Linked DNA regions of Arthrobacter crystallopoietes. The protein of the gene in region 2 interacts with the protein of the main gene of each other region in a pairwise test. Links are inferred from orthologs where the notes say so. Each region holds a gene or a part of one and is shown on either strand. Other genes may lie near its edges.

Region 1 (13,628 bases), 1.3 Mb from region 2 along the record:
TGCGGAACTCGGGCACCTGGAGATCGACGGTTTCGATGCCGAGACCAAGGCATCAGCTACTGCGCGTGAACGCGACGGACTGGACTGGGACGCCTATGCGGTGCGTCTGCAACGCTATTTCTCCCATGTCGAGTTCCTGTTCTCGCCCGAACTGTTCATTGTCGGCGGCGGCATTTCCAAGCGCAGCCAGGACTTCCTCCCCAAGCTCGATCTCAACACCAAGATCATTCCCGCCGAGTTGAAGAACAACGCCGGTATTGTGGGCGGAGCTCTGCAGGCAGCGCTCAGTTTCAAGTACTTCAAGTAAGGAAAAAGGGCCCGCAGCAGCGGACCCTTCCCTGTGGTGCCGGTGGCGGCCATGGCTTCCCCTCCGTGGCCGCCACCGGAAACTGTGGCGTTGTTACTGTGCGGTCAACGGCCGCTGAGTTCCTGAGGGGCCCTGGTTCTTACCGGCCTCCGCTTCAACCCGCAGCCGGTCTATCGCGGCTTCGAAATCCTCAAGGGAGTCGAACGCCTGATAGACACTGGCGAACCGCAGGTAGGCCACCACATCCAGATTCTTCAGCGGCCGAAGAATCGCGAGACCGACTTCGTGGGCGTCGATTTCCGCTGCCCCGCTGGACCGGATGGATTCCTCCACCTCCTGGGCCAGCATGGCCAGGTCGTCCTCAGTCACGGGGCGGCCTTGGCAGGCCTTCCGAACGCCGTTGATGACCTTGGCCCGAGAGAACGGCTCCGCCACGCCGGAACGCTTTAGAACGCTCAGGCTGGTGGTTTCGAGGGTGGTGAATCGCCGGCCGCATTCAGGACACAGCCGACGTCTGCGGATGGCCGAGCCATCATCGGTCAGGCGGCTGTCCACGACCCTGGAATCAGGATTACGGCAGAACGGACAGTACATACCGGATCCTTTCGTGTTCCAGACAGCAACTGAACAATCATAAAACTACATCTTGCGAATTACAAGCGTGTTATTACTACATCTTGTGTCTGCGCCAGACTGCGGCGCGTGGTTATGGGAATCTGACGGTGACAGCATCCCCATGCGCCGGCAGGTCTTCCGCCGTCGCCAGCGAAACAATGTGCCCGCCTACTTCGCGGAGCGCACGCTGATCATAGTCGATAATCTGGATGGCTTTCAGGAACGTGGTGACGTTGAGGCCGGACGCGAAGGTAGCGGTCCCGCTCGTCGGCAGGACATGGTTGGAGCCGGCGCAGTAATCGCCCAAGCTTACCGGCGAATAGTTGCCCACAAATATGGCGCCTGCGTTGCGGACACGCGCGGCGATCCCCGAAGCATTCACCGTGTGGATCTCGAGGTGCTCCGCCGCATAGGCGTCACAAACCGCAATGCCGTGCTCGACGTCGTCAACCATGATAACGCCGGACTGGGGTCCGGAAAGGGCCTCGCGAACCCTGTCAGCGTGCTTCGTGCCGCCAATTTGGACAGCAAGTTCCCGACGGACGGCCTCAGCCAGTTTCTCCGACGGCGTCACCAGCACGGATGCGGCATGGGGATCATGCTCCGCCTGGCTGATTAGGTCGGCCGCGACGAAGGCCGGCTCCGCGCTGTCGTCCGCAAGGATCGCAATTTCAGTGGTGCCCGCCTCCGCGTCAATACCCACCACGCTTTTAACGAGGCGCTTGGCGGTGGCGACAAAAACGTTGCCGGGACCGGTGACCACATCGACCGGTGCCAGCGCGGGACCGAAATCATTGGCGGGAACACCGTAGGCAAACGCCGCCACTGCCTGCGCGCCGCCGATGGCGTAGACCTCGTCAATGCCCAGCAGACGGGCGGCAGCCAGAATCGTTGGGTGCGGCAGGCCTCCGAAGTCTTTCTGCGGTGGTGAGGCCAAGGCGATCGAGCCAACGCCGGCGGCGATCGCCGGCACGACATTCATCACCACAGACGAAGGATAGACCGCCAGCCCGCCCGGGACGTACAGGCCCACCCGCGAAACCGGTACCCACTTGTGCGTAACCGTAGCGCCTGCGGCGATCTCCACCGTGGCATCGGCGGGCTTCTGCGCGTCGGCAAAGACCCGCGCCCGTGCAATGGACTCTTCCAGAGCGGCACGGACCGCAGGATCAAGTGCCTCCAGCGCTCGGACCAATTCTTCCTGCGGTACGAGGGGGTGCCGCTGCTGCACGCCGTCAAACCGCAAAGCAAGTCCGGCCAGCGCCGTGAACCCGTCGCTTCGCACCTTGTTGATGATCTCCTCGACCGCATCCGAGGCAACGTCAAAAGTCGTCTCTGCGCGGGGCATGGCGGCCTTCAGTTCTGCAGTATTTAAATGGCGCCCGCGCAGGTCCAAAAGGGGAAACTGGGAAAAGGATTCAACGTTCGAAGCAGGATTCACGTTTCCATTCTACTGAGCCGGGTCCAGTCGTTTGCTGCCGGCGGCCGTGGTTGAGGAGCAGGCAGGAAAATTAGCACAACTTAACACAATGCCCTGCGCCGCCTGATGCCGAATACGCTGAACATTAATGGGTCAGGATGTCTTCTGTCCCCACCGAGTAGTTCTGGAGAAAAATTGTTGTGAGTGCCGAATCCGCAGCAGCTCAGTCTGTCACGCCCGCCGAGCAACTGCTGGGAACCACCTTCCGGGAGGTCTTCCGGCGGCACGCTGCCGGCGTGGCAATTCTCACCGTTGAGTACGAGGGCAAGCCCTTTGGCTTCACGGCGACCTCGGTGGCGTCCCTGTCGGCGGAGCCACCACGCTTCACCTTCAACATGGCCCGCTCCAGCTCATCCTGGCCCGCCGTCGCGAACTCGACCTATATTGGCGCGCATATTCTCGGCCAAGACAACCGCGGGCTCGCCGACCGCTTCGCCCGTACGAAAGACCGCTTCAGCGGAGACCATTGGGAAGCAGGTCCTTACGGCGTTCCTCTTCTCAAGGATGTCCATGCCTATCTGGTCGGCAAGATCCAGATGCGCGTGTCGTTCGAAAACAACGCTGTGGTGATCGTCGAGGTGGTGGAAGGCTCCCTCGGCGACGAAGCGACGCCGCTGCTGTACCACGGCGGCTCCTACATGCGCCCAAGCCCGCTCGAGTACCAGATCTAAGTCCCGGAGGCGTTAGACGTCGAGGCAGGCGGGGCCCAGCAGCACCTTAAGATCCCCAAAGAGCGACGGCGTGGGGTTGACCCGGAGATCGACGCCAAGCTTCATCACTTCCACTTTCCGCGAGCTGTTCAGCCGTACCTGGACTTCGGTGGTTCCCGGGTGTGTCCGCAACACATCGCCAAGGGAAGACACCACGGTCTCGGTCGCCTTGAAGCTGGCCATGGAAATTACCACCGGTCCGGAATGGCCATCGCTGAGGTCAGGAACCGTCAGCTCCTGGGCATTCAGCGTTACCGCGCCGTCATCACGGCGTTGCAATCTGCCGCGGACGACGACGATCAGGTCTTCGGCCAGAATGGTCGAGATCGGTCCGTACACCTGGCCGAAGAACATCACTTCCATGGAGCCGCCCAGATCTTCCACCTCGGCACGGGCGTACGCGTTGCCGCTGTTCTTGGCGATCCGGCGCTGCAGGGAGGTGATCATTCCGGCAATGGTGACGATGGCACCGTCCGCCGGACCGTCTTCGCCGATGACGGAGGTGATCGTCATGTCCGCATGCTGGCTCAGCAGACCTTCCAAGCCCTGAAGCGGATGGTCCGAGACATACAGGCCGAGCATGTCGCGCTCGAACGCCAGTTTGTCCTTCTTGTCCCATTCCGGCAGATCCGGAACTTCCACGGCCAGTCCGCCGGAGGATTCACCGCCGTCGTCAAAGGCGCTAAAGAGATCGAACTGGTTGGCGGCCTCGTTGCGCTTAAGCACAATGACGGAGTCAACCGCTTCTTCATGGATCATGGCCAGGGCACGGCGCGGATCGCCGAGCGAGTCGAATGCGCCGGCCTTGATCAGTGATTCGATGGTCCGCTTGTTGCAGACAACCGCGGGAACCTTCTGAAGGAAATCGCTGAACGAGCTGAAGTGCCCCTTCTCCTCGCGGGCGGCAACCATGGCGTGGACCACGTTGGCGCCGACGTTGCGGATGGCGCCCATGCCGAACCGGATGTCCTTACCCACCGGAGTGAAGTTCAGGCTGGATTCGTTGACGTCCGGCGGAAGCACCGTAATGCCCATGTGGCGGCACTCATTGAGGTACATGGCGAGCTTGTCCTTGTCGTCACCGACGGAGGTCAGCAGCGCAGCCATGTATTCGCCCGGATAATGCGCCTTGAGGTACGCCGTCCAATAGGACACGACGCCGTACGCGGCCGAGTGTGCCTTGTTGAACGCGTAGTCCGAGAACGGGAGCAGGATATCCCACAGCGTCTTGATGGCTGCGGCGGAATAGCCGTTGTCCTGCATACCCTTTTCGAAGCCGGCGTACTGCTTGTCCAGTTCCGACTTCTTCTTCTTGCCCATGGCACGCCGCAGAATATCTGCCTGGCCGAGCGAGTACCCGGCCAGTTTCTGCGCGATCGCCATAACCTGTTCCTGGTAGACGATCAGGCCGTAGGTTCCGCCCAGGATTTCGGCCAGCGGCTCCTCAAGCTCCGGGTGGATGGGAGTGATCTCCTGCAGCCCGTTCTTGCGCAGCGCGTAGTTATTGTGCGCATTAGCGCCCATCGGCCCGGGGCGGTACAGCGCAAGCACCGCGGAAATGTCTTCGAAGTTATCCGGCCGCATGAGCTTCAGCAGGGACCGCATCGGACCGCCGTCGAGCTGGAAGACTCCCAGGGTGTCGCCGCGGGCCAGCAGGGCGTAGGAGTCAGGATCATCCAAGGTCAGGTCCTCAAGCACCAACTCGAAGTCCCGGTTCATCTGGATGTTTTCCAGCGCGTCGGTGATAATTGTCAGGTTCCGCAGACCAAGGAAGTCCATCTTGATCAGGCCGAGGCCCTCACAAGTCGGATAGTCGAACTGCGTGATGACCTGGCCGTCCTGCTCACGGCGCATGATCGGAATGATGTCGATCAGCGGATCAGAGGACATGATCACACCGGCCGCATGGACGCCCCACTGCCGCTTCAGGCCCTCGAGCCCGAGCGCGGTTTCGAAGACCTTGGCTGAATCCGGATCCGACTTGAGCAGCTCCCGCAGCTCTTCGGCCTCGCTGTAGCGCTTGGCCTCCGGATTGTGGACGTCCTGCAGCGAAATGCCCTTGCCCATGACGTCAGGCGGCATCGCCTTGGTCAGCCGCTCACCCGTCGAGAAGGGGTAACCCATCACGCGCGAAGAGTCCTTCAGCGCTTGCTTGCCCTTGATGGTGCCGTACGTGACAATCATGGCCACCCGCTCGTCGCCGTACTTCTCGGTGACGTACCGGATGACCTCCGAGCGGCGCCGATCATCGAAGTCGACGTCGAAGTCAGGCATGGACACACGGTCCGGGTTTAGGAACCGTTCGAAAATCAGACCATGCTTGAGCGGATCGAGGTCCGTGATGCGCATGGCATACGCCGCCATTGAACCGGCACCCGAACCACGGCCCGGTCCTACCCGGATACCGTTGTTCTTGGCCCAGTTGATGAAGTCGGCCACGACCAGGAAGTACCCGGGGAAGCCCATCTGGGAGATAACGCCGACTTCGTAGTCCGCCTGCTTGCGGACGTCGTCGGGAATACCTGCCGGATAACGGTAATGAAGGCCCTTCTCAACCTCCTTGATGAACCAGGACTCCTCGTTCTCGCCTTCCGGAACGGGGTACCGCGGCATGTAGTTGGCCTGGGTGTTGAACTCGACGTTGCACCGTTCGGCGATAAGCAATGTGTTGTCGCAGGCCTCCGGGTAGTCGCGGAAAATTGCGCGCATCTCGGCCGGAGATTTCAGGTAGAACTCATCGGCGTCGAACTTGAAGCGCTTAGGATCGGCCATCGTCGAGCCGGACTGGACGCACAGCAGCGCCGCGTGGGCCTTGGCGTCCTCGGCATGTGTGTAGTGCAGATCGTTGGTTGCCACCAATGGCAGCTGCAGCTCGCGGGCCAGCTTGAGCAGATCCGCCTGGACATTGCGCTCGATGTCCAGGCCGTGGTCCATCAGTTCGCAGTAAAAGTTCTCCGGCCCCAGGATGTCCCGGAAATCCGAGGCCGCCTGCATCGCTTCCTTGTAGAGGCCCAGCCGCAGCTTCGTCTGCACCTCGCCCGAGGGGCAGCCCGTGGTGGTGATCAGGCCCTTGCCGTAAGTCTGCAGCAGGTCCCGGTCCATGCGGGGCTTGTACAGGTACCCCTCAAGTGACGCCAGCGACGACATGCGGAACAGATTGTGCATGCCCTCGGTCGTCTCGGCCCACATCGTCATATGCGTGTACGCGCCGGCGCCCGAGACGTCACCGCGGCCACCGTCGCCCCAGCGGACACGGGTCTTGTCCGACCTCGCCGTGCCGGGCGTCAGATAGGCTTCCACCCCGACGATCGGCTTAATGCCCGCGTTGTTGGCCTTGTTCCAGAAATCGAAGGCCCCAAAGACAAAACCGTGGTCCGTGGTGGCCACGGAGTCCATGCCCAGTTCATGGGCATGTTCGAAGAGATCCGTCAGGCGGGCTGCGCCGTCAAGCATGGAGTATTCGGTGTGGTTGTGGAGATGTACAAACGAATCAGTACCGGAAATCGAGCTAGTCACAGTTGCCACCACTTCATTCTAGGCGGGCACGTCTCATGCCGCGGTTCCGCCGTCGTACAGATCAGACCCGGTGTTCGGCCAGTGCATCCAGTGCGTAGGCCAGATCCTGGGGATATTCGCTTTCGTACTCCACCCATTTGCCGGTGACCGGATGGTCGAAACCGAGTTTCTTGGCGTGGAGCCATTGCCTGGTCAGGCCCAGTTCGGCCGCGAGCTTCGGATCCGCCCCGTACGTCAGGTCCCCGGCGCACGGGTGCCGGAGGGCGGCGAAATGAACGCGGATCTGGTGTGTCCGCCCTGTTTCCAAGTGAACTTCGACCAACGAAGCCTTTCCGAACGCTTCAATCACCTTGTAGTGGGTGATCGAGTTCCGCCCGTCCTCCACGACGGCGAAGCGCCAGTCGTAGCCCGGGTGCCTGCCGATGGGGGCGTCGATGGTTCCTTCGAGCGGATCCGGCAGGCCCTGCACCAATGCGTGGTAGACCTTGTCGACCGTACGTTCCTTGAAGGCCCGCTTCAGCAGTGTGTATGCGTGCTCTGTCTTTGCCACGACCATGACTCCCGACGTGCCGACGTCGAGCCGGTGCACAATGCCCGCACGCTCCGCCGCGCCGGACGTGGAAATCCTGTATCCCAGTGCGGCCAGTGCCCCCACCACCGTGGGGCCGACCCAGCCGGGCGAGGGGTGGGCTGCCACTCCGACAGGCTTATCAATCACGACGAAGTCATCATCATCACCGAGAACCTTCAAATCTTCCACCTCTTCGACGACGATCTCCAACGGATCCCGCTCTTCGGGTCTGCGGATTTCAAGTTCTCCGGTGTCCGGCAACCGGTCCGATTTGCCCAAGACTTTGCCGTTAAGCCTGACGTTGCCCGCTGTGCACAACGCCGCAGCCGCCGAACGCGATATGTCCAGCAAGCCTGCTATTGCCGCGTCGGCACGTTTGCCCGACGTCTCCGGGTCAAGGGAGAACTGGTGAAGCTGATCAGGCACCGCGCTGCTCCGTGTTGCCATCTTTCGGCGGCTGTTTTCCGGACGATACGCGTTCGCCGTCGATGCCAATGCCCATGAAGGTCAGAATGCACCAGAGTATTACGCCGCCGACCACAGCGGAATCCGCAATATTAAAGATGGCGAAATTGGGGAACGCGATGAAATCCACGACGTGGCCAACACCGAACGATGGTTCCCGGAAGAGCCTGTCCGTCAGGTTCCCCAGCGCACCGCCAAGAAGAAGGCCGAGGGCGACGGACCACCAAGCCGAACGGACCTTGCGCGCGTAGAAGATGATGGCACCGGACACCAGGACCATCACTATCGTAAAGACCCATGTGTAGTCCTGGCCGATCGAAAACGCAGCGCCGGAATTCCGGATGAAGTGCCAGTGCAGCAGCGGGGGCAGCACCGGAATGATGTCGCCCTCCGTCATGGTGCTGACGACCCACCATTTGGTCAGCTGATCGAAGAGGTAGGCAAACACGGCGCAGCTTGCCAGGATCAGGACAAAACCAGCAGGGCGCCGGTTGCGGACACCGGTGTGCTGGCTTTCAATGCGGCTGTCCGCGGGCTGGTCCGCGGAAGATGGTTCAGACATGATTCTTTTCTAACGGCAATAGCGGATGGCGGCACGGAAGCCGGCTAGAGAAATGGCCGGTGTCAGGGAACTCCCGGCACCGGCCATCCTTACCCTTGGACAAGGGCTCAAAACTGGGTCAAGCTGAGGACTCTAGCTCTCCTTGACGTCCGGAGTCGCGAAGGATCCACGGGCTTCCAGATCGCGCAGCTGGCCCTCGATGTAGGCCTTGAGGCGTGAACGGTAGTCCCGTTCGAAGCCGCGCAGCTGCTCGAGCTTGCGCTCCAGTACAGCCTTCTGCTGCTCCAGAGAGCCCAGCGTCTTGCGGCTCTTCTCTTGTGCATCGTTGACGAGAGTGCTCGCTTCCATCTGAGCTTCGGCAATGATCTTGTCGCGCTGCTCGACGCCGGCGTTGACATATTCGTCGTGAAGCTTCTGCGCCATGGCCAGAACGCCCGCGGCGGACTCGGCAGTGGCTGCGTGGCCGCCACCGGCTGCCGGAGCGGCCGGTGCCGGAGCACTGACCACGGGAGCGGCCGCCGTAGCGGGAACAGTCGCTGCGGGCTTCTCGCGCTTAGGCTCTTCCTTGACCTCCTCCTGCGGCTCCTCTTCCTTGGCCGGTTCGACCTTGGGAGCGGCTGCAACAGGGGCCGGGACGTTACCAGCGGATGACTGGCCCGAGGTGGCTTCGCCGAGCTTCTTACGGAGCTCGTCGTTTTCCTGGTTCAGCCTGCGCAGTTCTACGACGATTTCATCAAGGAAGTCATCGACCTCGTCCTGGTCGTATCCTTCACGGAACTTCGTCGGTTGGAACCGCTTGTTGACAACGTCTTCTGGCGTCAGAGCCATGTGGTCACCTCATACTGGTTCTTGTGGATCATGATTTCGTGCCAATGCACTCATGACAACGGTAGCGAATAATCGCCATGACGATTTACATTCACTAGGGATATCTGAATCAGAGTATATCTTTTCGAACTTGAAAACTAACCGCGCCTGGAGCAGGTCAGTCCCTAGGCAAGGCCTGCAACGATGAACAACGCAATGCTCGTCAGAATGAAGAGCACCAGGAATGCCAGGTCCAGCGCAAAGCCGCCGATGCGCAGCGGCGGAATCATCCGTCGCAGTGCCCTCAGCGGTGGATCAGTCACAGCATAGATGGCCGATGCAGCCACCAAGGCGACGCCACGCGGGCGCCATTGCCGGGCAAAAGTCTGGACAACATCAAAAACAATGCGGATAATCAGCGCCAACTGGAACAGCATGAGCACTAAATACAGCAGAGCAAAAATAATGGACACGCGGGTTCCACGATTCCTAGCGGTAGACGAGCAGTTAAAATGAGCATACTGCCGTATGGGCAGGATGCTCCGCTAGCTCTGGTTGAAGAATGTCGCCTGGTGGTCGCTGGCCTGCTTATCCTCGCCGAGTACTTCCATGGTCGACGGCGAGAGCAGGAACACCTTGTTGGTGACCCGTTCAATGCTGCCGTGCAGTCCGAAAACCAGTCCGGCGGAGAAGTCGACCAGGCGTTTGGCGTCGGCTTCACCCATGTCGGTCACGTTCATGATCACGGGAATACCATCGCGAAAGCTTTCACCAATGATCTTCGCGTCATTGTAGGAACGGGGATGGACTGTAGTGATCTGACGCAGCACGGATGACTCCTCACGGGACGACGGGGCACGCTTGATCGGCGTAACGGGAGCACGATATTCCTCCGCCACCGGCTTCAGGGGCGACGGCGCGCTCTCCACCCGGCGCTCCTCACGGCTCTGTTCCACACGCTGGTCCTCGTCCCGGTTCTGAGGTTCCTTGCTGGGCGACTCGTTTTCCTCGAACTCGTAGTGCTCGTCACCGTCGGCGAGCCCAAGATAGATCATTGTCTTGCGCAAAGCGCCGGCCATGGTTAGCTCCTATCGTGTCTTCAACACTGCTCTCGCCAAAAACGCTACCTCAAAGCAGGTCTCGGTCCGAGGACATCTGAGCCGACACGCAGGTGTGTCGCCCCGGCCGCTATGGCCGGCTCCAGGTCCTGGCTCATGCCAGCGGAGACCATCCATGCGTCCGGAAAAATTTCGCGCAGGCTGGCCGAATAATCCATTAACCGGCCAAAGGCCGGAACCGGGTCCGTTCCAAGTGGCGCAACGGCCATTAAGCCGCCCAGCCGGAGACCATTCGCTGCGTCAATGGCGCGCGCGAGTTCCTCTATCTGCTCCGGTTGGGCGCCTCCTCGAGGACCGGCCGCCTCCCCCGTCCCGGGCACCTCCGTGCGCTCATCGAGGTCCACCTGGATCAGGCACAGCAGTTCCGGCCGCGGGGGTTGGTCGGCGGCGCTGCGGCGTTCCTGCTCAACGGCAATCGCTTTATCCAGGGCGCCGATCAAAGAGGAACGGTCCACTGAATGCACGGCGTGCGCGTACCGCACCACAGACTTGGCCTTGTTCTTCTGCAGCTGCCCGATGAAGTGCCAGCGAAGAGACTCCCCTGCCGCGGTGTCCGCCAGCTCCGCCGCTTTTTGCGAGGCTTCCTGGTCCCGGTTCTCCCCCACATCCGCAACACCGAGCGCCGCTAGCGCGGCCACGTCGGCGGCGGGAAAGAATTTCGTCACCACAATCAATTCGGGCACAGGACCGGTGCGTCGGGCAGCAGCGTCCTCAATTCTCGTCCGCACCTTCGTCAGGTTTCGGCGAAGCTCCTCAGTCCTGTCCATGTCAGTCATTTCTCTCTCCATACGAGGCCCGCGAAGCGGCCTGTCTGCGGATCGCGCCGGTAGGAGAACAACCGGGAATCCTCGAGGGTGCATCCGTCCAACCGCCGCGTTTCCACGCCCATTGTTTCCAATTGGCCCGCCGCGCCGGCCGGCAGGTCCAAAGCCGGCGTTCCCCAAGAAGTTTCAGAGTACAGCTGCGGCAGTTGCTCACAGGATGCCGTCCTCATGAGACCGGGGACCTCGTAACAGCGCCCGCAGATCGAAGGACCAATCCATGCCCGGATGCCCGACACCCCCGCGGCCCGCAGTTCGGAGACCGTGTTCACCAGGATTCCATCCAGCAATCCCCGCCTGCCTGCGTGCGCGACGGCGGACGCAAGTCCTCCGCCCGCGGTGGAACCAACGAAGACGACCGGCAGGCAGTCGGCCACCATCACCGCAAGCGGCACGTCCGCTTCCGGTGATACGAGCGCATCAATTTCCGTTTCCGGCGGAGGCCCCGGCTGCGCGGTCGATGCCATGCCCACGTAGGCGGAATGGACCTGGTTCATGAAGCGCAACGAGCCAGGTTCCATGCCCAGTTCGGCCTCTAACATTCTGCGTCTGTCCTGGACAGCCGCCGGCACATCGCCCACATGCAAAGCAAGATTGCCGGCAGCCTTGTCGGTAAACGCCACCCACAGGCCGTCGCCGACCTGTTCACGCCACCAAAGCACTGCCGGCAATCCTGTCTGTTGTCGCGTTGTCGGTTCTATTTGAGGAAATCCGGGACATCCAGGTCATCCGTGCGGCCGGCCGTCAGATCCGGCTCGACGACGGCAGGCAGGTCTACGTCGAAGCCTGCATCAGCCGGGACGTCGTAACGCTGCGGCATCTGCCCCCAACTGCCGCTGGAAGCTGCAGGCGCGGCTGCCGGGACGTGTGCGTGCTCGGCAGGCTGGGACGGCGGGACGGCCGGCGCTGCCGGGGCGTTCGCGGGCTTCTGCGCAGGCTGCGCTGCGGACGTAACATCCACCTGGTCAAAACCCGCGGCAATAACAGTGACGCGGGCCTCGTCGCCGAGGGCATCGTCGATGACCGCACCGAAGATGATGTTGGCCTCCGGGTGGGCCACTTCCTGCACGAGGCGGGCGGCCTCGTTGATTTCGAACAGACCAAGGTCCGATCCGCCCTGGATGGAAAGCAGCACGCCGTGCGCACCGTCGATGGATGCTTCCAGCAGCGGTGACGCGATGGCCAGTTCGGCCGCCTTGACTGCACGGTCCTCGCCGCGGGCGGAACCGATACCCATGAGTGCCGAGCCGGCGCCCTGCATGACGGACTTCACGTCAGCGAAGTCCAGGTTGATCAGGCCCGGCGTCGTGATCAGATCGGTGATGCCCTGGACGCCGGACAGCAGGACTTGGTCGGCCGAGCGGAAAGCGTCGAGCATCGACACGTTGCGGTCGCTGATGGAGAGCAGCCTGTCGTTGGGGATCACGATCAGCGTATCCACTTCATCGCGCAGCGTCTCGATACCGCTTTCGGCCTGGTTCGACCGCCGACGGCCCTCGAAAGTGAAAGGACGTGTAACGACACCGATGGTCAGCGCTCCCAAAGAACGCGCGATACGTGCCACCACCGGAGCGCCACCGGTACCGGTGCCACCGCCTTCACCGGCAGTTACGAAAACCATGTCGGCGCCGCGAAGCACCTCTTCGATTTCCTCAGCGTGGTCTTCGGCAGCCTTGCGGCCAACTTCCGGATCAGCGCCTGCGCCGAGTCCACGCGTTAGTTCACGCCCTACATCCAGCTTGACGTCCGCATCGCTCATAAGCAGAGCCTGCGCATCAGTGTTAATAGCAATGAACTCCACGCCGCGGAGCCCTACCTCGATCATTCGGTTGACGGCGTTCACTCCACCGCCGCCGATGCCGACGACTTTAATGACGGCCAAGTAATTTTGCGGTGCTGCCACGTCCTGTGTCCCTTGTTCGAATCTGTGCACTGATCAATTCCGTCAGGCCGGAGCGGACACCGGCCCAATGGTTCACTCGGTAACCTTAACCCTCAACTTGAGGGTTAGAGTTATGTCAAGTAACTTCTATTCCGAGACGCTAGGCGCATCCCCGGCGTCATGCAACGACCGCTGCCGCGTGTCGCTTTTCTGTGTAGATTGAGTTTCAACGCGTGACCGGCATGGTCGGGGTCGAAACGTCGTAAACCTCTACCTCAACGTCTGGTTCGGGCGCATTGAGCAGCGCTTCGAAAACCTTGGCCTTCAACTCAAGCTGGCTGTCATTGCCCCACAGCACCTTTTGACCGTTGGCCAGCTGCAGCTCAACCGAGTCGATTGACTTGGCCGATGCGTGTTCCAACTCAGCCAGGACATCCGCTGGAAGTGCACTGAGGACAGCGGTGATAGTCCGGAATATCTCCTGGTCCTTGCTGGCAGCACTTTCGTCAATCAACGGCAGCTCAGCGGACTTGCGCTCTTTCACCGAGCCGATCCGTTTGCCTTCTGCATCGATCAAGGCGAACGTTTTGCCCGTTTCCAGGACGGCGACAGGAATTCGTTCCGTGATTTCCACAGCGAGTTCCGAGGGCGGCCGGGCCTCGACAGTAACGTCCAGAACGGCCGGCAGCCCCTCGAGCAGCGGCCGAACGTCGTCGTCGCCGACCTGTGGCAACGGTTGCTCTTTCAGCGGCGCAAGTGCCTCGTCGACCGTTT
Region 2 (16,227 bases):
GACAATCATGTTGGCATTGCCCGCCGCCTTGGTCGGCGTGCGGCTAGTGCTCGGATTGACGACGCCGGATCCTGGGTTTGTGGAGGAAGGGTCGCCAGTGCGGGCGTCGGCTGCTGCGGGACCGTGCTTGCGGAGGCGCTGCGCGCGGGACTTGGACATATCTCCATTATGGCCCCGGGCGGCGAAGCGCCTCGGAGCTAGGCCGTGGGCGAATCCGGCACCGAGTGTCAGCGGTGGCTAATAGACTGATAGGACCATGGATTTTCTGACTGACCCTGCCTACGATGCTCCTGCCCCTGCCTTGCCTGATGCGCAGGAATTGCTGGCTGGGCTGAACCCGCAGCAGGAAGAGGCAGTCAAGCATGCCGGCTCGCCGCTGCTGATCATTGCCGGTGCCGGGTCCGGAAAGACCCGAGTGCTCAGCCACCGGATCGCCCACCTGCTGGCCACTAAGCGTGCCCGCCCGGGAGAGATTCTCGCCATCACCTTTACCAACAAGGCCGCCGCGGAAATGCGTGAGCGGATCGAGTCGCTGGTGGGGGACCGGGCAAAGAACATGTGGATTTCCACGTTCCACTCCTCCTGCGTGCGGATCCTGCGTCGGGAGGCCAAGAACGTTGGGCTCCATTCGAACTTCTCCATCTATGATTCGGCGGACACACTGCGCCTGATCACCCTGGTGGCCAAGGGCCTGGATCTGGATCCGAAACGCTTTCCGCCGAAGTCCATCCAGCACAAGATCTCCGCGCTGAAGAACGAGCTGATCGACGACGAAGCCTACGCCGCGACGGCGAACTACTCCGATCCGTTCGAGCAGGCTGTGGCTGAGGTCTATAAGGGCTACACGCAGCGTATGCGTCAGGCGAATGCCATGGACTTCGATGATCTGATTGCCCAGGTGGTCTTCATCTTTCAGGCCTTCCCGGCGGTAGCCGATTCGTACCGGCGGCGCTTTCGGCACGTCCTGGTAGACGAGTACCAGGACACCAACCACGCCCAGTATGTATTGGTCCGCGAACTCACCGGCGGGACGGGCGAATCGGAGCAGGACTTCCCGCCCGGCGAACTGACCGTGGTGGGGGACTCGGACCAGTCCATCTACGCCTTCCGTGGTGCAGACGTGCGCAACATCGTGGAGTTCGAAAAGGACTATGCCAACGCACGGACCATCTTGCTGGAGCAGAACTACCGCTCCACGCAGATTATTCTGACGGCTGCCAACGCGGTGATCTCCCGCAACCCCAACCGTCCGGCCAAGAGGCTCTGGACCGCGGAAGGGGACGGCGAACGGATCATCGGCTACGTCGGCGAAAACGAGCACGACGAGGCCCGATTCATCGCCAACGAGATCGACCGGCTGCAGGACGCCGAGAACCTGCGCCCGGGGGACGTGGCTATCTTCTACCGGACCAACGCGCAGTCCCGTTCCATTGAAGACCTCCTGATCCGGGTGGGCCTGCCGTACAAAGTGGTGGGCGGAACGCGCTTTTACGAGCGCAAGGAAATCAAGGACGCCCTGGCCTACCTCCGGGTACTGGTGAACCCGGACGATGTGGTCAACTTGCGGCGGATCCTGAACGAGCCCAAACGCGGCATCGGGGACCGGGCCGAGTACGCGGTGGCCGCGCTCGCCGAGCGGGACCGGCTGTCCTTCATGGAAGCCCTGCGCAAGGCCGATGATGCGCCGGGAATGGCCACCCGCTCCGTCAATGCGGTGGCCGGTTTCGTGAAGCTCATCGATGACCTCACCGAAGTGGCCAACGGATCCGGGGCCTCGGCTGCGCTGGAAGCGGTACTGGAACAGACCGGCTACCTGGCGGCGCTGCGGCAGAGCAATGACCCGCAGGACGAGTCCCGGGTGGAAAACCTGGCCGAACTGGTCGCCGTCGTGCGTGAATACGAACGGGACAATCCGGAGGGAACGCTCGGCAGCTTCCTCGAGCAGGTGGCCCTGGTGGCGGACGCGGACCAGATCCCGGATGCGCCGGACGAGGAAAGCGCGCAGCTGGCCAAGGATCAGGGCGTGGTTACGCTGATGACGCTGCACACGGCCAAGGGGCTGGAATTCCCGGTGGTGTTCCTTACCGGCATGGAGCATGGCGTATTCCCGCACCAACGGTCCATGACGGATCCGAAGGAGCTGGCCGAAGAACGGCGGCTGGCTTATGTGGGGCTGACCCGTGCCCGCAAGCGGCTCTATTTGACCCGTTCCGAATCGCGGAGCATGTGGGGCCAGAGCCAGTACAACCCGGCAAGCCAGTTCATCGAGGAAGTCCCGCCGGAACTCATCGACTGGAAGCGCGAGGGCAGCAAGCGCCCGGCGTTCACCTCCTCCGGCAGCTTCGGCTCCAGCCGCTACAGCGGTTCCCACTGGGGTGCCGGTGCCGGCGGCAACCAGGATGTTTCCTCGCTGCCGGGTTCGGCCCGGTCCATGGCGCCTGCCGCCGTGCGGGCGGGCCGCGTCCAGCCGCAGAAGGAAGTCATCGCGCTGACCGTGGGTGACAAGGTCAGCCACACCAGCTTCGGAAACGGGACCGTGCTCTCGCTTGAAGGCGCTGGGGACAAGACTGTGGCGAAGGTCAAGTTCGACATCGGCGAGAAGCGCCTGCTGCTGCGTTATGCACCGCTGACCAAGTCGGACTAGGGATGATGTGCCGCCGGGGAGGGAAGGCTCCCGCGGCACAACCCGGCGGCACGGCGCAGAATGCCAACGCGGCGGCCATCCGTATTTGGTCACGCTGGCATAACAACATAGCGTTTTTCCCATGGATTTGAATGTGGCGGATGTGGATGTTGCCCAGCTGGGCACCTTGGGATTTTGGATGGATAAACCGCTTCGCGTCGCGGTGATTCTGATCGGCGGTTTCCTGCTGAACCTGCTGGTGCGGATTGTCATCCGACGGATGTCGACGAAGATCGCCAACGGCGAGACAGCGAAGCTGGAGAAACTCGACGCCGACGCGATCGGCAAAAACATCAAGGACCCGCGCTACTGGCTGATGCAGGATTCGCCGATCGCGGCCGTGCGCCGGGCCCAGCGGGCACAGACCATTGGCTCGGTGCTGCGCTCCATCGCCACGGTGGTTATTGGGATCATGACGATCCTGATGGTCATGACCGAACTCGGGTTCGACCTCGGACCGCTGCTGGCCAGTGCTGGTATCGCCGGTGTGGCGATCGGTTTCGGTGCCCAGACCCTGGTGAAGGACTACCTCTCCGGGTTGTTCATGGTGGCCGAGGACCAGTACGGCATCGGCGACGTGGTGGACCTGGGCGAAGCCTCGGGAACGGTGGAGTCGGTTGGATTGCGCGTCACTCAAGTGCGTGCGGTGGACGGCACCCTCTGGCACGTGCGCAACGGTGAAATCCTGCGCGTGGGCAACTCATCGCAGGGCTGGGCGCGCGCCGTGCTGGATATCCCGGTTCCCTATGATGCCGACGTCGAAAAGGTCAGCGACCTGATCCTTAACTCGGCCAAGGACCTGCGCGCGGACCCGGACTACCGGCGGCTCATCCTGGACGATCCGGAGATTTGGGGCGTCGAGGCGCTCACAGGCGAATCCGTGGTCATCCGCCTCGCCATCCGGACCAAACCGCTGGAGCAGTGGGGCGTGGCACGCGCCATGCGCGCACGTCTGAAGGGTGATCTGGACCGTGCCGGACTGCGCATTCCGCTGCTGAACCAGACCGTCATCAAGGACGGGAGCCCCGTGCTCGTACCGGCCGGTTCGGAAAGCCACGCCGACGCCTCCGCCGAGGCCCCGGACGAAAGCCGCCAAGGCAAGCAGTAGGCCCGGCCCGCAGGGCCGTGAGCGACGCGTCGCAAAGTACCGCAAAGGGTTACTTTTCTACAAACCATAGAACTGTGCCCTTGATCACGAAAGCGGTACTCTAGGACAGGCGTCGCACGCCAAGGGACTAAAGTTCCCCTTGGAGCGCGAACGGATTTGCACCGAAAAAATGTCCGCCTACGCAGGCACGAAGTGACGCAGATCCGCGCTCCGAGTCAGAAACGACTTCGACGTAGAAGGACACAACCCGTGGACCTGTATGAATACCAGGCGCGCGATCTCTTTGAGGCACATGCTGTACCCGTGCTTGCAGGAATCGTTGCCTACACTCCAGAAGAAGCCAAAGCAGCAGCCGAAAAGATTGGCGGCGTTGTTGTCGTCAAGGCTCAGGTAAAAGTTGGCGGCCGCGGTAAAGCCGGCGGCGTCAAGGTCGCGAAGACTCCGGACGAAGCGTTCGAATACGCCACCAACATCCTCGGCATGGACATCAAGGGCCACACGGTCAACAAGGTCATGATCGCCCAGGGCGCGGACATCGCCGAGGAGTACTACTTCTCCGTCCTGCTGGACCGGGCCAACCGCAACTACCTGGCCATGTGCTCGGTGGAAGGCGGCATGGAGATCGAACAGCTGGCTGTCGAGCGCCCCGACGCTCTGGCCAAGATCGCCGTTGACCCCGCCGTCGGCATCGACCAGGCCAAGGCCGACGAAATCGTCGCCGCCGCCGGCTTCGCCGAGGAACTGCGCGGCAAGGTCGCCGAAACCATCATCAAGCTCTGGGATGTCTTCATCAAGGAAGACGCCACCCTGGTCGAGGTCAACCCGCTGGTCAAGACCGGCGCCGGCGACATCGTCGCCCTGGACGGCAAGGTCTCCATCGACGAGAACGCCGCGTTCCGCCACCCCGAGCACGCCGAGCTCGAGGACAAGGACGCCGCGGATCCGCTCGAGGCAAAGGCCAAGGAACTGGACCTGAACTACGTCAAGCTCGATGGCCAGGTCGGCATCATCGGCAACGGCGCCGGGCTGGTCATGTCCACGCTGGACGTCGTCGCCTACGCCGGCGAAAACCACGGCAACGTCAAGCCGGCCAACTTCCTGGACATCGGCGGCGGCGCTTCGGCCGAGGTCATGGCCAACGGTCTGGACATCATCCTGAACGACGCGCAGGTCAAGAGCGTGTTCGTCAACGTCTTCGGTGGCATCACTGCCTGTGACGCCGTCGCAAACGGTATCGTCAAGGCCCTGGAGATCCTGGGCGAGAAGGCCACCAAGCCGCTGGTTGTCCGTTTGGACGGCAACAGCGTCGAGGAAGGCCGCCGTATCCTCCGGGACGCGAACCACCCGCTGGTCACCCTGGCAGTCGGTATGGACGAAGGCGCCGACAAGGCCGCCGAACTGGCGAACGCCTGAGGATTGAGGAAAAAGAACATGTCTATCTTCATTAACAAGGACTCCAAGGTCATCGTCCAGGGCATCACCGGCGGCGAGGGCTCCAAGCACACCGCCCGCATGCTCCACGCCGGCACCAACGTTGTCGGTGGCGTGAACGCCCGCAAGGCCGGCACCACTGTTCAGCACAAGGACCAGCGCGGCGCCCAGCTCGAACTGCCCGTTTACGGTTCGGTCAAGGAAGCCATTGCCGAGACCGGCGCTGACGTCTCGATCGTCTTCGTTCCGCCGGCCTTCACCAAGGACGCCGTGGTCGAGGCCATCGAAGCCGAAATCGGCCTCGTCGTCGTCATCACCGAAGGCGTTCCGGTCCAGGACTCCGCAGAGTTCTGGGCGCTGGCACAGTCCAAGAAGGATGCCGACGGCAACCAGATCACCCGCATCATCGGCCCGAACTGCCCCGGCATCATCACTCCGGGCGAGTCCCTCGTGGGCATCACCCCGGCGAACATCACCGGCAAGGGCGGCGTCGGCCTGGTTTCCAAGTCCGGCACCCTGACCTACCAGATGATGTACGAACTGCGCGACCTGGGCTTCTCCACCGCCATCGGCATCGGCGGCGACCCGGTCATCGGCACCACGCACATCGACGCCCTGGCTGCGTTCGAGGCTGACCCCGATACCAAGGCCATCGTGATGATCGGCGAGATCGGGGGCGACGCCGAAGAGCGTGCGGCCGAGTTCATCAAGAACAACGTCACCAAGCCGGTTGTCGGCTACGTGGCAGGCTTCACCGCGCCTGAGGGCAAGACCATGGGCCACGCCGGCGCCATCGTTTCCGGTTCCGCCGGTACCGCCCAGGCCAAGAAGGAGGCCCTCGAGGCCGCAGGAGTCAAGGTCGGCAAGACGCCGTCCGAGACCGCCCACCTGCTGCGCGAGGTCTACCCCGAGCATGAGGAACCCTCGAACCTCTAAGGGTTCGTCCGCGAAAGCGGAAAGTTCCAAGCTAACGACGGCGGCGCTGTCACCTTCATCGCGAAGGTGACAGCGCCGCCGTCGTACTTTACGCAGCGTGATTCCGTACGGTCCGGCGGCTGGCTAGGCTGGAAACAGCCGTTCCCGACGCAAGGAGAGCACATGCGCGCCACGATCATCCACGGACCCCGCGATATCCGGGTGGAAGAGCGGCCCTATCCCACGGTGCAGCTTCCCACGGACGTGGTGGTCAAAGTGACCGCCGCTTGTGTTTGCGGCTCCGATCTGTGGCCCTATCGGGGCATCCGCGAGACTGCAGAGCCGCGCGCCATCGGCCACGAATTCGTCGGTGTGGTCGAGAGGGTCGGGGATGCGGTGACGGCCCTGGCCCCGGGTGACTTCGTGGTCGCGCCATGGGTGGCCAGCTGCGGCGAGTGCCCGCAGTGCCGCAACGGCGTCACCGTGGCGTGTGACCATCGGGCCTCCTGGGGCAGCACGGACGAGGATGGGTTCCACGTCGACGGCGGCCAGGGCGAAGCCGTGCGCGTGCCACGGGCCGAGGCAACGCTGGTGAAGGTGCCCGGCGTGGACCGGCCGGATGCGGAACTGACCGCCGACCTGCTGGCGCTCTCCGATGTCATGGGCACGGGGCACCACGCGGCAGTGAGTGCAGCGGTGGGGCCCGGCCGTTCCGTCGTCGTTGTTGGAGATGGGGCGGTGGGGCTGTGCGGCGTGCTGGCAGCGAAACGGCTCGGTGCGGAGCGGATCATCATGATGTCCCGGCATACTGACCGGCAGGCGCTAGCCAAAGAGTTCGGCGCTACCGACATCGTCGAGGAGCGCGGAAAGGCCGGGGCGGAAGCGGTGCGTTCCCTGCTGGGCGGGGTGTCCGCGGATTCGGTGCTCGAATGCGTGGGAACCGAGGAATCGATGGACCAGGCGCTGCGGTCCACGCGCCCCGGCGGCAGCATCGGTTTTGTCGGCGTTCCGGCGGGCGGAGCGGAACTGCCCATCGGCGTGCTGTTTGCCAAGAACATCTCGGTGGCAGGTGGGGCCGCGTCCACCCGGGTCTACCTGCCCGAGCTGCTGGCAGACGTACTTGCCGGCAAGATCAACCCTGGCAAGGTTTTCGACGTCGAAATGCCGCTCGACAACGCGGCCGAGGCGTATAAGGCCATGGATGAACGCCGCGCGATCAAGGTGCTGCTCAAGCCGTAAGGGGAGAGGGGTCCGACTCATTTGCATCGGCATGGGAGAATGGTGTAGATGTCTGTTTTGAATTCTTCCCCCACTGCCACGTCTTCCCGGCCACAGGTGCGTCCTGCCGTAGAAGGTGCCGAACCCGCTGTCACCAGCGACGGCCGTCCGCTGCTGCAGTTCAAATCGCCGCGCGTGAAGCAGCCGCCGACACACCTGGCCGATCTGACCCTCGCCGAGCGGCAGGCCAAGCTCAAGGAAATGGGCCTGCCCGCGTTCCGCGCCAAGCAGCTCTCCACGCACTACTTCCAGCACTTCACCACGGACCCGGAAGCCATGAGCGACCTCCCCAAGGACGGCCGCGAAGAGCTGGTCGCCGAAATGTTCCCGACGCTGCTGACCAAGGTCAAGCAGCTCAAGACGGACAACGGCGACACCATCAAATTCCTGTGGCGGCTGTTCGACGGCTCGCTGGTCGAGTCGGTGCTGATGCGCTACCCGGGCCGGATCACGCTGTGCGTCTCCAGCCAGTGCGGCTGCGGTATGAACTGCCCGTTCTGTGCCACCGGCCAGGCCGGACTGACGCGCAATATGTCAACTGCGGAGATCCTGGACCAGATTGTCCAGGCCAACCGGGTAATCGCCGAAGGCGCGCTGGGCGGCAAGCGCAGGGACGGCGGGCACGACGCCGAGCGTGTCACCAACATCGTTTTCATGGGCATGGGCGAGCCCCTGGCCAACTATAAGCGCGTAATGGCAGCGGTGCACCGCATGGCAGCCGAGGCCCCCGAGGGCCTGGGCATGTCCGCCCGCAACATCACCGTCTCCACCGTGGGTCTGGTGCCGGCGATCAACAAGCTCGCTGCCGAGGACATTCCGGTTACCTTCGCACTGAGCCTGCACGCGCCGGACGACGAACTGCGCGACGAGCTGATTCCGGTAAACAGCCGGTGGAAGGTCGACGAGGCGCTGGATGCGGCCTACAACTACTACGCTGTGACCGGCCGGCGGGTCAGCATCGAGTACGCGCTGATCAAGGACATGAACGACCACGCATGGCGCGCAGATCTGCTGGCCAAGAAGCTGAACAAGCGCGGCCGCGGCTGGGTGCATGTAAACCCGATTCCGCTGAACCCGACGCCCGGTTCCATCTGGACCTCGTCGGAGAAGGCGGTGGAGACCGAGTTCATCAACCGGTTGATCGCCGCCGGCATCCCGACAACGCTGCGCGACACCCGCGGCAAAGAGATCGACGGCGCCTGCGGGCAGCTCGCCGCCGCAGACGACGAAAACGTCGCAGACTAAACGCCGCTAATCGCTGCAAAGCACCAAGCACAAAGCAGCGGCCCCGCTCCTTCCCACTGGAGCGGGGCCGCTGCTGCCAATTGCGGCGCTAGCCTGTCATTGATCCGTCACCCGCTACCCGCGCAGCCGTTCCATCTTCGGATCCACCAGCGGTTCAGCAGCGATGGTCGCAGCGACCTTCCGGCCGAAGTAACCGATCTCCACGGAATCGCCCTCCTCCAGACCGGCCGGCAGCCAGGCGTAGGCGATGGGCCGCCCAACGGTGTAGCCGTAGGCCGCGCTGGTGACGTAACCGGCGGGCTCGCCGTCGACGAACACCGGTTCCTTGCCCAAAACTACGGACGTGCCGTCGTCGACCGTCAGGCACTTCAGTTCCCGGGAGGCCGGCTCGGCCCGGCGGGCTGTCAGGGCTTCGTATCCCACGAAGTCCGTCTTGTCCTTGAAGACCGAGAACCCGAGTCCGGCTTCATACGGGCTGTGCTCGGGAGTGACGTCGGTGCCCCAGAGCCGGTAGCCCTTTTCCAGCCGGAGGCTGTTGAAGGCACCGCGGCCGGCGGCGACGATGCCGTGCTCCTGGCCGGCTTCGAAGAGCAGATCCCATAGCTTCAGTCCGTACTCGGCCGAGGTGTACAGCTCCCAGCCGAGCTCCCCGACATAGGAAAGCCGCATGGCCGTGACGGGGATGCCGCCGATGTGGACCTCCTTGGCCCGGAAATAGCGCAGCGAATCGTTGGTGTAGTCATCCTCGCTGACCTTGCCGATGACCTCGCGGGCCAGCGGCCCCCACAGGCCGATGCAGCAGGTTCCCCCGGTGATATCGGAGACATGGACCCACTGTGCCGGGTCGGCTGCGGACTGCTTGCGGGCCTCGACCCGGAAGTAGTCGAAGTCGATGTTGCCGTTCACTCCGAGCTGGAAGGTCTCCTCGGCGAGCCGTGCGATGGTCACATCGCTGCGGACGCCGCCGTCGTCCGCCAGCAGCAGGCAGTAGGTGACGGCCCCCGGCTTTTTGGCGATGTTGCCGGTGCTCAGCCGCTGCAGCAGCGCCAGGGCACCCGGGCCGGTCACCTCCAGGCGCTTCAGCGGAGTCATGTCATAGAGCGCGACGGCGGTACGCGTCTTCCACGCTTCGGCCGCAGAGATGGGGGAGTGGAACATGTTGGACCAGCTGTCCCGCTCCGGTGCCTGCCATTCTTCCGGCAGCTCCTGCAGCAGCGCGCTGTTGGCCTCGTACCAGTGCGGACGCTCCCAGCCGGCGGACTCGAGGAAGAATGCGCCGAGTTCATGCTGGCGGACGTTGAACGGGCTGACGCGGAGATCGCGCGGAGATTCGCGTGGCTGCAGCGGGTGGAGCACGTCGTAGATCTCCACGAAGTTCTGCTGCGAAGTTTCGCTGACATACTCCTTGCTGACCTGCACCTTCTCGAAGCGTGTCGCCTCGCATTCGTGCAGGGGCGTGCCGGACTGGCCTTCCACCAACAGCTCGGCGACGGCCTTGGCGACGCCGGCCGAGTGAGTCACCCAGACGGCCTCCGCGAGGTAGAAGCCCTCAACCTCGGGCGACTCGCCGATCAGGGGGCCGCCGTCCGGCGTAAAGGAGAAGATCCCGTTGAAGCCGTCCTCAATCTCGGCGCCGCGCAGGGCGGGCAGCAGCTCCTTGCTGTCCTGCCACGACGGCAGGAAATCGGCCTCGGTGAACTCCAACCGCGAGGGCATGCGGTGCTCGGACATCTGGTCTGCCCGTACCTGCGGCAGCTCGTTCAGATCCACCGGCATCGGGCGGTGCGCGTAGGAACCGATGCCGATCCGCTCACCATGCTCGCGGTAATACAGATCCTTGTCCTGATGGCGCAGGATAGGCAGACGGGCGCCGTTGGGCAGCTCGTTGTGGCCCGCGAGCTCCGGCACTGCCGTGGTCTTGACGTACTGGTGTGCCAGCGGCAGCAGCGGCACCGGCATGCCGACCATGGCACCGATTTTGGGGCCCCAGAAACCGGCGCAGGAAACCACGATGTCCGCCGGCACCACACCGTCGGGCGTCTCCACGCCGGTGACTTTGCCGCCAGCCTGCTCGATGCCGGTCACGGGGGTGGAGCCGATGAACTTTACGCCCGCTTCGCTGGCCTTTTCGATCAGCAGCTGCACCGCGCGGGCGGCGGAGGCCAGGCCGTCGGAGGGTACATACAGTCCGCCCAGGACCATATCCCGGTTGATCATCGGGTAGCGCTTCTCGCACTCATCCGGGTCGATCAGCCGGCCCTCAAGACCCCAGGATGTAGCGAAGCCCAGCCGGCGCTTCAGCTCCTGAAGGCGCGCCTCTGTGGTGGCGACCTCAAGCCCGCCGACCTGGTTGAAACAGGAGCGCCCGTCCGCACTGAGCGAGAGCAGCTTTTCCACCGTGTAGCCAGCGAGCTCGGTCATCGTCTTGGACGGGTTGGTCTGGAACACCAGGCCGGGTGCATGCGAGGTGGAACCACCGGCCAGATGCAGCGGTCCCTGTTCGAGGACGGTGACGTTGTTCCAGCCGCGGGTGGCCAGCTCGTCGGCCAGGTTGGCGCCGACAATGCCGGCCCCGATGATGACTACGCGGGGTGTGTGGCTCATAAGTATTCTCCTAGGATCGCGTTTAGCGGAAGACGACGGTGCGGGTGTTGTTGAGCAGGACTCGGTGCTGGCAATGCCACTTCACGGCGCGGGACAAGGCCTGGGCCTCGGCATCGCGGCCCACTGTAACCAGTGACGCAGGATCCAGGCTGTGGTCAACCCGGAACACCTCCTGCTCGATGATCGGGCCCTCGTCCAGGTCGGCGGTGACGTAGTGGGCGGTGGCCCCGACCAGCTTCACGCCGCGGTCGTAGGCCTGGTGGTACGGCTTGGCACCCTTGAACCCGGGCAGGAACGAGTGGTGAATATTGATCGCGCGGCCGCGCAAGGCCTCGCAAAGGTCGTCCGAGAGCACCTGCATGTAGCGTGCCAGCACCACCAGGTCGGCGTTGTGTTCTGCGACGAGCTCCAGCAACCGCCGCTCGGCGTCGGCCTTGGTAGCGGCAGTCACAGGCACGTGCACAAAGGGCAGGCCAGCTGCCTCGGCCATCGGGCGCAAGTCCTCATGATTGGAAACAACGACGGCGATTTCAGCCCCAAGGCTCCCGGCCTGCCACCGGAAGATCAGGTCGTTGAGGCAATGGCCGAATTTCGACACCATGACCAGCAGCCGCTTGGGGCTGCCGTCATGGATTTCGAAGGTCATTCCGAACCTGTCCGCCACATCCACGAACTCCTCAGCCAAGGCTGCCGCCATCGCCGGGCGATCCGCGTCGCTGCCCTTGTCCCCGCCGGATCCAGCTGTTATGCCCGCCGGCGCAAAAGCTGTCCGCAGGAACAGCGTGCCACTTACATGGTCGTCGAATTGCTGGTGCTCCGCGATGTCGAAGCCGCGCTCGGCCAGGAAGCTGGTCACAGCGTGGACAATTCCGGGACGTTCCGGACACGAGAGCGTCAGGACAAACGGGGCCGTGTGTTTCCCAGCGTACGCGTGGACACGGTCAGCCGTAAGGTCATCGTTGAGTAATTCAGTGGTGGCCAAAGCCGTCATAGTCATTTACCTCGCAAGTTCGGTAGAAAAATCAGGAGCCGGAGCTCCGGGATGGGCATTTATCGCTGGAATCGCACTGCTCGTCGCATTCGTGCCTCGTGACGAGGTCGAAATGGACGCCGCCGTGCTGATCTACACCGGAGCGGATGGCGCGTTCCACCACTGACGTTGCCAGCCGCCGCCTCAAGGAGAGCGGGTCCCGGCGCAGGTCCTTGGCCAGCGCGAAGCACATCAGCAGCATGACCAGGACGAAGGGCAGGGCTGCCACAATGGTTATTCGCTGGAGACCGGAGAGGGCTTCAGCGGGCTGATCACCACCAGCCAGCAGCATGACCGCCGCAACTCCGCCAGTCAGCACGCCCCAGAAGATGACGACGCCTCGGGAGGGCTCCTCGGCACCGTTGGAGCTCAGCGAGCCCATGACCAGCGAGGCGGAATCCGCGCCGGTTACGAAGAAGATGCCCACCAGGACCATGGCGAGAACGGCAACCCCGCCCGCGATAATATTCGGCAGCGGAAGGTTCTGGAGCAGATCGAAAAGGGCGCCGTCGAAGGAGATGGAGGGTTCGCCGTCGACCACGTCGACCAGCCCGTCGCCAGTGTCCGGTGTTTCATTAGCCTTCTCCTGAACACTGAACGCAGCACCGCCGAAGATTGCAAACCAGATCACGCTGACGACGCTGGGCACCAGGAGCACCCCGGTGACAAACTGACGAATGGTTCGGCCCCGGCTAATGCGGGCGATGAACATGCCTACAAACGGCGTCCAGGAGACCCACCAGGCCCAGTAGAAGATTGTCCAGCCGGACATCCAGGTACGCAGGGCCTCGTCGCCGACGGCTTCGGTGCGTGAAGCCATTTCAGCTAAGTCACGGGCGTAGTCGCCAACGGCGGCGGGCACCAGATTGAGAATGAAGAGCGTGGGACCAGCTACGAAAACGATCAGCGCGAGGATGACGGCGAGGACCATATTGATATTCGCCAGCCACTGGATGCCGCGTCGGATGCCGGAAATCGCGGAGGCGACGAAGCAGACAGTAAGCACGGCGACGATGGCCACCAGGACTGGGGTGGCTAGGTCGCCAACCCAACCGTTGAAGGCCATGCCGCTGCCGATCTGCAAGGCGCCAAGGCCAAGCGAGGCCGCCGTGCCGAAGAGCGTGGCAAAGATAGCCAGAATGTTGATGAACTTCCCGACCGGCCCCTCCACGGTCTTATGGCCGAACAGCGAGGTGAAGGTGGCGGAGATCAACTGCTTGCGACCCAGACGGTACGTCCCATAGGCCATGGCAACACCGACGACGGCGTACATCGCCCAAGGGTGCAACGTCCAATGGAAGAGGGACGTAGCCATGGCGGTCTGGATAGCTTCAGGTGTTTGACCGTTCACGCTGCCGGGCGGCGGGGCGACGTAGTGGTACATCGGCTCGGCCACCCCGTAGAACATCAGGCCAATGCCCATGCCGGCGGCGAACATCATGGAGATCCATGAGATGGTCCTGAACTCCGGCTTCTCACCGTCCTTACCTAGCGGGATATTGCCGAAGCGGCCCAGCGCGAGCCAAAGCACGTAGACAACGAAGAGCGAGGCGAGCAGGATAAAGAGCCAGCCGGTGTTTTCCATGACCCAGTTGAGCGCGTTCTGGGAAGTGGCTGAGAGGTTGTCGGTGCCGAGGAAGCCCCACGCGACAAAACCTAGAGCGAGGACGCCCGCTACCGCGAAGACCGTCTTGTCCAGACCACGGGGTACCAGGCTCCGGCGGGCAGCGGCGTGCTCTGTTTCCGAATCGCGCAGTTCCTGCAGGATCTGCTGATCCAGTGAAGTTTCTTCTGCAGCCGGCGGTTTGGCTTGCTGGTCATCGCCCAGCGGATCCTTGCGGACGAGTTCGCTGAGCTCATCGTCAGGAGTGCCATCATCAACTGCAAGTTCTTTATTCGTTGTCATGAATTTCCTATGCTCGATGACCTATGCCCCGGCTAAATGTGTCCGTCTACGGTCAGGCCAGGCGGAAGATTCGGAGCGTCGCCTGATTCGCGGACCATAATGGTTCCGTCTACTACCTCGACTTCGTGGACCCGGACCGGCAGCTTCGCTGGCGGGGCGTCCACATTGCCCGTGCGTAAGTTGAATTTGGAGGCGTGCAGCGGGCACTCCACTTCACAGCCCTCGACCCAGCCATCCGCCAGCGATGCGTCCTGATGGGTGCACGTATCATCGATGGCGAAGAGCTCGCCCTCCTCGGTGTGGAAAACAGCGATGGGAGGGGACGTATCCAGGCGGATGGCGTCTCCGGGTGCCAGCTCTTTCAGTGGGCATGCCTTGTGCATGGAGCGAACCTCTTTCATTGCCAGCCGCTCTTTGGCGGCAGTTCCGTCATGAACAACTTCGTTCACGATAGGCAACAGCCTGACTGCTGAAGGTGGTACCTGTCAAGAGTTTTTGTGTCGCAGGCCACATGATTCGCAATAATCTGCAACCCCGCGATTGCGTATTTGTGACTCTTGACACAGGGTCGTTGCGGAAGTCATGCTGTTTCACATAGCGATGCAAGTTGCGTTGAGCGCAATTGAGCAAGCTTCTTAACCAGAAGGTGCAGGAGCGCATCTCTCCAGTGTTGTGAAAGGCCAATCTATGCAGACTCTTGTAGTCGTGGGAGCGTCCCTGGCCGGACTCTCCGCCGCCCGGGCAGCGCGGGCCCAAGGCTTTGCCGGCAGACTCGTCATCATCGGGGACGAAGCGCCCCGTCCTTATGATCGACCGCCGCTGTCCAAGGACTTCCTGGCAGGCAAGATCGGTCTGGAGGACCTGGCGCTGGAGGAAGTTGGCGAGGACCTGAACGCGGAATGGCTGCTGGGAGTCCGTGCCGAGCGCTTCGACGCCCAGTCCTTGACCGTCACGCTCAACGATGGGCGCAGCGTCACCGCAGACAAGGTAATAATTGCCACAGGCGCTTCGGCCCGCGGGTTGGCTGAACTGCAAGGCATGCAGAACGTCTTCACTCTGCGCACGCTTGCCGATGCGCAGGCTCTGCGGCCCCGGCTGGTCTCCGGGCATCGACTGGTAGTCATCGGTGCAGGATTTATCGGAGCGGAAACCGCGTCCACGGCGAAGGCAGCCGGCATGGACGTGACCGTAGTGGAAAGGGCGGTTGCACCGCTGGCAGGCCCGCTCGGAGCCCAAATGGGCGCTGCGGTGGCCGGCCTTCACGAAGCAGCCGGAGTGGAGCTGCTCTGTGGGACCGGTGTTTCCTCCTTCACCATGAGCGGAACCTCGGTGAGCGAAGTAGTCCTGGACAATGGCAGGCGGCTGCCCTCCGACGTCGTACTCGTTGGCATTGGAGCGCAACCCAACGTTGAATGGCTGGAAGGATCGGGCATCGCGCTGGACAATGGCGTCCTGTGCGATGCCATGGGCCGGACCAACCGGCCCGGTGTATCCGCCGTTGGCGACTGTGCCGCGTGGTACGACCTGCAGGCTCAAAGCCACCAGCGCATAGAGCACTGGGCCGGGGCGAACGAACGCCCGGCTCTCGCCGTAGCCGCACTGCTGGACGAAAACGCCGTGCAGCAGCCCGTCAATCCGCCGTACTTCTGGTCAGATCAGTACGGATCCCGAATCCAGTTTGCCGGTCAGGTCCGGGGGCATGACCGGATCGAAATCGAGCACGGCGACGTTGCCGAGCGCTGCTTCCTGGCCGTGTACTACGCCGGCGCCGAACCGGTCGCCGTGCTGGGTGTGGACCAGACCCGGCAGTTCACCAAATGGCGCAAGTTCCTGAACAAAAACGCTCAGCAGTATCTGGTCCCGGCAGGGGAGTTCGTGGCCGCCTCTTGAGCCGGTCAGCACCACTTACTGCCGTAGCCATTCCAAATATCTGATTCCACCTTCCGCTTCTCGCATTTCCAAGGAGTACCCCTATGACCGCCGAAATCATCTCGGAAAGTCTTATCTCGACTCTGCCCGGCAACACC

What was found.
Region 1: the proteins of rlmN (region 2) and ftsZ interact in binary tests that used the Escherichia coli proteins (3 or more experiments, as listed by UniProt). The link is inferred for Arthrobacter crystallopoietes from one-to-one orthologs.

What each region holds. Positions count from the first base shown.
Region 1 is NZ_CP072014.1:2,952,352-2,965,979, reverse strand. What follows is about bases 10,773-13,628. They hold ftsZ (cell division protein FtsZ), read right to left. Parts: upstream 12,876-13,628; coding sequence 11,670-12,875; downstream 10,773-11,669. Other genes in these bases: J5251_RS13535 (cell division protein FtsQ/DivIB), read right to left, coding at 13,081-13,628; J5251_RS13545 (polyphenol oxidase family protein), read right to left, coding at 10,924-11,634; J5251_RS13550 (YggS family pyridoxal phosphate-dependent enzyme), read right to left, coding at 10,773-10,927. Also shown: ppgK (polyphosphate--glucose phosphotransferase), read left to right, coding at 1-307; transcriptional regulator NrdR, read right to left, coding at 401-901; hisD (histidinol dehydrogenase), read right to left, coding at 1,014-2,363; J5251_RS13585 (flavin reductase family protein), read left to right, coding at 2,543-3,073; dnaE (DNA polymerase III subunit alpha), read right to left, coding at 3,086-6,628; J5251_RS13575 (RluA family pseudouridine synthase), read right to left, coding at 6,690-7,646; lspA (signal peptidase II), read right to left, coding at 7,618-8,226; J5251_RS13565 (DivIVA domain-containing protein), read right to left, coding at 8,359-9,054; J5251_RS13560 (YggT family protein), read right to left, coding at 9,219-9,506; J5251_RS13555 (cell division protein SepF), read right to left, coding at 9,579-10,112; more of J5251_RS13550, read right to left, coding at 10,157-10,772. UniProt on the Escherichia coli protein: Essential cell division protein that forms a contractile ring structure (Z ring) at the future cell division site. The regulation of the ring assembly controls the timing and the location of cell division.
Region 2 is NZ_CP072014.1:1,611,494-1,627,720, forward strand. What follows is about bases 6,594-9,542. They hold rlmN (23S rRNA (adenine(2503)-C(2))-methyltransferase RlmN), read left to right. Parts: upstream 6,594-7,424; coding sequence 7,425-8,660; downstream 8,661-9,542. Other genes in these bases: J5251_RS07415 (zinc-dependent alcohol dehydrogenase family protein), read left to right, coding at 6,594-7,376; J5251_RS07425 (GcvT family protein), read right to left, coding at 8,775-9,542. In the rest of the region: J5251_RS07390 (hypothetical protein), read right to left, coding at 1-159; DNA helicase PcrA, read left to right, coding at 257-2,644; J5251_RS07400 (mechanosensitive ion channel family protein), read left to right, coding at 2,766-3,791; sucC (ADP-forming succinate--CoA ligase subunit beta), read left to right, coding at 4,041-5,204; sucD (succinate--CoA ligase subunit alpha), read left to right, coding at 5,223-6,158; more of J5251_RS07415, read left to right, coding at 6,321-6,593; more of J5251_RS07425, read right to left, coding at 9,543-11,264; purU (formyltetrahydrofolate deformylase), read right to left, coding at 11,287-12,261; J5251_RS07435 (BCCT family transporter), read right to left, coding at 12,287-14,200; J5251_RS07440 (bifunctional 3-phenylpropionate/cinnamic acid dioxygenase ferredoxin subunit), read right to left, coding at 14,233-14,583; J5251_RS07445 (NAD(P)/FAD-dependent oxidoreductase), read left to right, coding at 14,888-16,090; J5251_RS07450 (aromatic ring-hydroxylating oxygenase subunit alpha), read left to right, coding at 16,174-16,227.